Regions from separate parts of the Micromonospora sp. NPDC049048 genome, predicted to be linked through region 1. Evidence: riboswitches for the same ligand, from Rfam matches in the RefSeq annotation. Region 1 holds a riboswitch; the other holds the start of a gene.
The links. Region 1 has a riboswitch for thiamine pyrophosphate ahead of ACGFIG_RS11010 (ECF transporter S component). Riboswitches for the same ligand answer to the same signal wherever they lie in the genome.
Positions count from the first base shown of each region.

Region 2: it holds a riboswitch for thiamine pyrophosphate, as region 1 does, so the genes downstream of both, thiE (thiamine phosphate synthase) here and ACGFIG_RS11010 (ECF transporter S component) in region 1, are expected to answer to the same signal.

Region 1 covers NZ_JBICTM010000003.1:76,953-80,354, reverse strand. The annotation lists gene ACGFIG_RS11020 (TIGR03943 family putative permease subunit) at 1-157, opposite strand, end outside; gene ACGFIG_RS11015 (permease) at 154-1,155, opposite strand; TPP riboswitch at 1,334-1,439, shown strand; gene ACGFIG_RS11010 (ECF transporter S component) at 1,513-2,106, shown strand; gene ACGFIG_RS11005 (ABC transporter ATP-binding protein) at 2,223-3,402, shown strand, end outside.
Region 2 covers NZ_JBICTM010000001.1:543,754-547,155, reverse strand. The annotation lists gene thiO (glycine oxidase ThiO) at 1-1,221, opposite strand, end outside; gene thiE (thiamine phosphate synthase) at 1,215-1,841, opposite strand; TPP riboswitch at 1,836-1,944, opposite strand; gene ACGFIG_RS02650 (DUF559 domain-containing protein) at 2,067-2,999, shown strand; gene ACGFIG_RS02645 (aldo/keto reductase) at 3,252-3,402, opposite strand, start outside.

The DNA.
Region 1 (3,402 bases):
GGGTCATGACCGCGGCGGCCACCAGCAGCAGGCCGGCGGCGACCAGGAAGGGTCGCAGCCCTTCCTTGACGTAGCGCAGGTGCAGGTCGGTGAGGCTGGCCCGGATCACCGCGCCGCCGAGCAGCAGCAGGACGACCGCCTGCGCCTGCCGGTTCACAGCAGCACCGCCCCGGCCGTGGCGGCCACCACGACGGCCACCGCGAAGGTGGTCGGGGCGAACCGCAGCGCGAACCGCCGGCCGAAGACCCCGGCCTGCATCGAGATGAGCTTGAGGTCGACCATCGGCCCCACCACCAGGAAGACCAGTCGGGAGGTCAGCGAGAACTGCGACAGCGACGCGGCGACGAAGGCGTCCGCCTCGGAGCAGAGGGAGAGCAGCACGGCGAGGGCGGCCAGCGCGAGCACCGACAGCACCGGCTCGTCGGCGAGGGTCTGCAACCAGCGCTCGGGCACCACGACGTTGATCGTGGCGGCGGCCGCAGCGCCGATCACCAGGAACCCGCCGGCGTGCGTGACGTCGTGCCGGACGGCCCCCCAGAACGCCCGTCCGCGCGAGCCGCCGTCGAGTTCCGGCCGGCGCGGCAGCCGGATCCAGTCGGCCCGGCCGAGACGCAGCCACAGCCAACCCATGACCGTGGCGACGAGCAGGCTGGCGACGGCCCGGCCGAGGACCATCGCCGGGTCGTCGGGGAAGGCCACGGCGGTGGCGGTGAGCACGATCGGGTTGATCGCCGGGGCGGCGAGCAGGAATGCCAACGCGGCGGCCGGGGTGACCCCGCGCCGGATCAGCGACCCAGCGATCGGCACCGCGCCGCACTCGCAGCCCGGTAGCACCACGCCGGCCGCGCTGGCCACCGGCACCGCGAGCGCGGGGTGGCGCGGCAGCGCCCGGGCCCAGAACGACCGGGGTACGAAGACCGCGATCACCGCGGAGAGCAGCACGCCGAAGACGAGGAACGGCACCGCCTGCACCAGGACCGAGACGAAGACGGTGGTCCAGGTCTGCAACCGGGGCGCGGACAGGGCCCGGGCGACCGGCTCGCGGAAGACGAACAGCAGGATCAGCAGGCCGGCGAGCACCTCCACCGACCCGATCCGCCGGTCCGGGCCGCGCGGGGCCGCCGGCGTCTCCCCGCGTACGCCCGGGGCACCCACCCCGTCCGGCGCGCGGCGGTCAGCCTCGGATGTCACGTACGTGTCCCTCTGCCGGGTTCCCAGTGGCCGCCCGAGAGTACCGGGGGAACCGACAGCGTCGGTTCCCCCGCGTGGTGAGCAGCGCAGAGATCACCTTTGCTGGATGATCTTCGAAGGTGTTAGCGTCGGGCCACAACTTCACATCCGACAGGGGAGCGCACAGCGCTGAGAGTGCGGGCACCGCCCGCAGACCCTCGAACCTGATCTGGGTAATGCCAGCGCAGGGAGTTCGGTCGACCTCCAGCCGCGTCGACGTCCGGCACGTTCCGGGCGCGGCGTGCGTCTTCTCCTGGTTCTCGTTCGGGACTGGGAGCAATCATGCGAGACAACAACACCGCCACCCGGTGGCGTACCGTCGACGTCGTCGTCGCCGCGGTGATCGCGGTCGCCTTCGGCGTCATCTTCTGGGCGTGGGGCCTGCTGTGGCGGGCCGTCGACCCGGCGTTCGCGTTCTTCCCCGCCGGTCAGGCGATCATGTACGGCGTGTGGCTGGTCCCGGCCGTCCTCGGCGGCCTGGTGATCCGCAAGCCCGGGGCGGCCCTCTTCTGCGAGGCGGTGGCCGCGACGGTCTCCGCGCTGCTCGGCTCGGAGTGGGGCGGCGTCACCATCGTGCAGGGCCTGATCCAGGGGCTCGGCGCCGAACTGGCCTTCGCCGCGTTCCGGTACCGCTCGTTCCGGCTGCCCACCGCGCTGATCGCTGGCGCGCTGACCGGCCTCGGCGCGGCGCTGTTCGACTTCGTCGTCTGGAACAGCGAGACCGCCCTGGCCAGCTACCGCATCCCGTACGCCCTGCTCACCGTCGTCAGCGCCACGATCGTCGCGGGCGCCGGCGGCTGGGCCCTGACCCGTTCCCTGGCCACCACGGGCGCCCTGGACCGCTTCCCCGCCGCCCGCGACCGCACCCCGATCTAACCCCCACCCACCCGCTCACCGGCCGCGTTGATCATGAAGTTGTTGCCACGACACGCCGCGCCGAAGGACAACAACTTCATGATCAACGCCTGCGGGCGGGCAGGAAGGAGGACGGCGTGGGGGCGGTGACGCTGCGAGGGTTCGGGTGGCGGCACGCCGGACGTCGGGCGTGGGCCCTGCGCGGGGTCGATCTGCGCGTCGAGGCCGGCGAGCGGGTGCTGCTGCTCGGGCCCTCCGGGGCCGGCAAGAGCACGCTGCTCGCCGCGCTGGCCGGGCTGCTGCCCGAGGACTCGGGCGAGCAGGAGGGCAGCGTCGAGATCGACGGGCTCGACCCCCGCAAGGCCCGGGAGCGGGTGGGCATCGTCTTCCAGGACCCGGAGACCCAGCTCGTGATGGCCCGCAGCGGCGACGACGTGGCGTTCGGGCTGGAGAACCGCGGCACCCCCGCAGGGGAGATCTGGCCCCGCGTCGACGAGGCGCTCACGCGCGTCGGCTTCCCGTACCCCCGGGACCGCCCCACCGCCGCCCTCTCCGGCGGCGAGCAGCAGCGGCTCGCCCTGGCCGGGGTGCTGGCCCTGCGCCCCGGGTTGCTGCTGCTCGACGAGCCCACCGCCAACCTCGACCCCACCGGCGCGGCGCTGATCCGGGCGGCGGTGGCCGGCGCGCTGGACGCCGAGACCACGCTGATCCTGGTCGAGCACCGGGTCGCCGAGGCGCTGCCCCTGGTCGACCGGGTGGTCGTGCTCGAACCCGGCGGCGGCGTCCGCGCCGACGGCACGCCCGAGGCCGTCTTCGGCACGCACGGCGACGCGCTCGCCGCCGAGGGCGTCTGGGTGCCCGGGCGGCCCGTGCCGCCCCGCCACGCCACCGCGCCGGCCGGCGACGTGTTGCTCACCGCCGACCGGCTCGGCCTGCCGCCCCGGCTGGCCGCCGTCGATCTGACGGTACGCGCCGGCGAGGCGCTCGCCGTCGTCGGTCCCAACGGGGCCGGCAAGTCGACCCTCGCCCTGCTGCTCGGTGGCCTGCTCAGACCCGGAGCCGGCCGGGTCACGGCGACCACGGCACTGGCCGGCGGCGACGCCCGCACTCCCCCGCACCGCTGGCGCGCGCCCGCGCTGGCCCGCCGGATCGGGTCGGTCTTCCAGGACCCCGAGCACCAGTTCGTCACCAACACCGTCTTCGACGAGCTGGCTCTCGGCCCGCGCCGCACCGGCCAGCCCGAGGCGGCCGTACGCTCCACTGTCGACGACCTGCTGGGCCGGCTGCGGTTGGCGAAGCTCGCGGCGGCCAACCCGT
Region 2 (3,402 bases), on a different contig from region 1:
GGCGACGACCCCCGGCCCGCCGGAAGGCGCCCGACCGACGCTGACGGCCGGGCCAGGCAAGGCGGCCGGACCGGGAGCGGCGGCCGGACCAGAGACAGCGGCCGGACCGGGCAAGGCGGCCGGGTCGGGGGCGGGTTCGGCGGGCTCGGGCGGCGCGAACCGGGCCGGGGTGAAGGGGGCGAGCAGCGGGTCCGCCGTCCCCGTGACGACCAGGTCGGCGATCAGGTCGGCGGTGACCGGCGTGAGCACGATGCCGTGCCGGTGGTGTCCGGTCGCGGCGAGCACGCCGGGCCGGCCCGGCAGCGGACCGAGGATCGGGGCGTTGTCGGGGGTGCCGGGGCGCAGGCCGGCGGCCGTCTCCACCAGGTCGTACTCGGCCAACTCGGGCAGCAGGTCGACGGCCGCGCGGAGCAGCCGCAGCACCGCCCCGGCGGAGACGTCGGTGTCGGCGCGCTCCTCGACGGTCGCGCCCACCACCACCTCCCCGTCCGCGCGGGGCACGAGATAGACGGGCTCGCCGTCGGCGTACCCCCGGATGACGTGCCGGAAGCCCGGCGCACCGCCGCCGGGCGCGCGGAGCCGGACCACCTGCCCCTTCACCGGTCGCACGGGCAGCCCCGTCAGGGCCGCCGCCCCGCAACCGGCCGCGACCACCGTGACCCGCGCGTCCACGTCGGACAGGGCGCGCACGACGGCGGGGACCAGCGTGGCGCCGGCCCGCTCGGCGGCCGCGCGCAGCGCCGGCACCAGCCGCCGCGGGTCGACCTGGTGGTCGGTGGCGGCGAGCGCGCCGCCGCGCACCCGGGGTGCCAGCGCCGGCTCGCGGTCCCGCAGCGCCGACGGGCGCAGCGGCGTCACCGGCAGTCCGATCCCCTGCTGGTACGCCCACAGCCGGCGCGCCTCGGCCAGGTCGTCGGCGGTCAGCCCGACCATCAGCGTGCCCTCGGTGCGGTAGCCGACGTCGACGCCGGTGGCGGCGGTCAGCTCGGCGGCGAAGGCGGGCCAGCGGGCGGCGGAGGCGGTCAGCAGCCCGGTCAGCTCGTGCTCGCCGAAGTACGCCTCGGCGACCGGGGCGAGCATCCCGGCGGCGACGTGGGACGCGCCGGTGCCCGGGGCGGGGTCGTGCACGACGACCCGCAGTCCGCGCTGCGCGCAGCGCCAGGCGATCGCCAGCCCGACCGGTCCCGCCCCCACCACGGCGACGTCCGGCCGGCTCAGCACCCCAGCGCTCCCAGCAGTTCCGCCGTCGCCCGCCCCGGATCCTCCGCCCCGGAGAGCGCCCCGACCACCGCCACCCCGTACGCCCCGGCGGCCAGCAGCGCGGGCACGTCGGCGGCGGTCACCCCGCCGATCGCGACGACCGGCACGTCCACGGCGGTGGCGACGGCGCTAACCCCCGCCGGGCCGATCGGTGCCGGCAGCCCCGACTTGGTGCTGGTGGCGTGGCAGGGGCCCACGCCCAGGTAGCTGGCCCCGGCGGCGACCGCCTCGGCGGCCGTCGCCGGCTCGCGGGCGGTGGCGCCGAGCACGGCCGTCGGGCCGAGCACCCGGCGGGCCGCCGCGACCGGCAGGTCCTCCGCGCCGACGTGCCCACCGGCGGCACCCACCGCCAGCGCCACGTGCAGCCGGTCGTTCACGAGACAGGTGGCGCCGTATCGTGCGCAGAGCGCCACGACCCGGCAGGCCAGGTCGTACGCCTCCCGGTCGGTGGCGTCGTCGGTCATCCGGACCTGCACGACGAGTTCCGTGCGGGCCACCGGTAGGGCGGCCCGCAGCACGGCCAGCGGATCCCGCCCGGGTCGGGTGTCGGTGATGAGATGCAGTCGCCCGAGGGACGGCACGGCAACACTCCTCCCTGCGCCGGCATTACCCGGATCAGGTTCGACGGTCGGGGGCTGACAGCCCCCCTCTCAGCCCGGTCCACCGGGCTCCCGTGGGTCACTTGCGGCTGTCACCGTACGACGGATCGCCGGATCCGCCAAGGTCGGAGCGCGGATCTCACACCGACAACCCGATCCCGGCGAGTGGGGCGGCGGGCGAGAACCTCGTCACGCCACGCTGTCCCGATGCCCTCAGCCGCCCGCGTACCGCCCGGCCTCGCCTTCCTGCCGTTCCGCGCCAGCGCCGCCGTCGCCGACGGACTCCTGACCCGCGCCATGCTGCGCGGGCCGTCCTGGCAACGCCTGCTACCCGATGTGTACGTGCATCGGGACGCGCTGCTCGCGCCAGATCATCGGCTCTGGTGCGATGCGGTGGCCCTGCTCCTGCCCTCCGGCGCCGCGATCGCCGGAAGGAGTGCCGCGTACCTCTGGGGCGTCGACCTGCTGGCCCGGGACGCGCCGGTCACCGTACTGGTACCACGCGCCGCGCGAATGCGACCCCATCCTCGTCTTCGGGTGACCCGATCCGTGGTGCCGGGTTCCGACCGCACGCGCTTCGGCGGCCTGCCCGTCACCACTGCCCTACGCACCGCCTTCGACCTGGGCCGCCAGGCCCCTCGGGACGAGGCTCTGGTCGCCGTGGACGCGTTGCTGCACCGCCGGGTGGTGAAGCTCGCCGCACTGCGCGCGTACGCCGACGCGCGGCACGGATGGCCCGGCCTGCCTCTGCTGCGGGAGATCCTGGCGCTGGCGGAGCCGCTGGCCGAGTCCCCGATGGAGACCCGTCTCCGGCTGCTCCTGCTCGACGCCGGGCTGCCCCCGCCCACGCCGCAGCACGACGTGCGCGACGCCGCCGGCCGTTTCGTCGGCCGGGTCGACCTGGCCTGGCCGGCCCTGCGCGTCGCGGTCGAGTACGACGGCGACCACCACCGGGAACGCGTCCACTTCCGGCAGGACGTCGCCCGGCTGAACGCGCTACGCGCGGCCGGCTGGATCGTCCTGCGCTTCACCGCCGACGACGTGCTCCGGAACCGAAACCGGACGGTACGCCTCGTCACGGCCGCCCTCCGCGAACGCGCCGACGAGTGGAACGCCAGGTCGGTCAACCGCCCCCGGTGACAGCCGTGGCGTTCCACCGCCGGCAGATGTCCACACCGGCAGAGTGCCGTTACGCCCACCGCCGCCGCACACCCTCAACATCGACCAACTCGAACGGCAGTCATGACGGAGCCGACGGGAACGGGTGGAACACCAGGGCTGTCTCCCGGGGCGGGAAAGGTCCCTGATGTTCCACCCGTGGAAGCACCGCCTCCCGCCCGGGCACGGGCGGGGTGGGCGCGGGCGGCGGGCGCGGCAGCCAGCGCGGGTGGGTCAGAGGATGGCGCGCAGGGCGGCGAGGTCCTCGTCGGTGGGCTGCCAGGTGCCGGCCTCCGCGTTGGCGCGTACCTGCTCGGGCGTGGTGGCGCCGGCGATCACCGAGGTCACCGCCGGCTGCCCGGCCAGCCCGCCGATCGCCACCTGG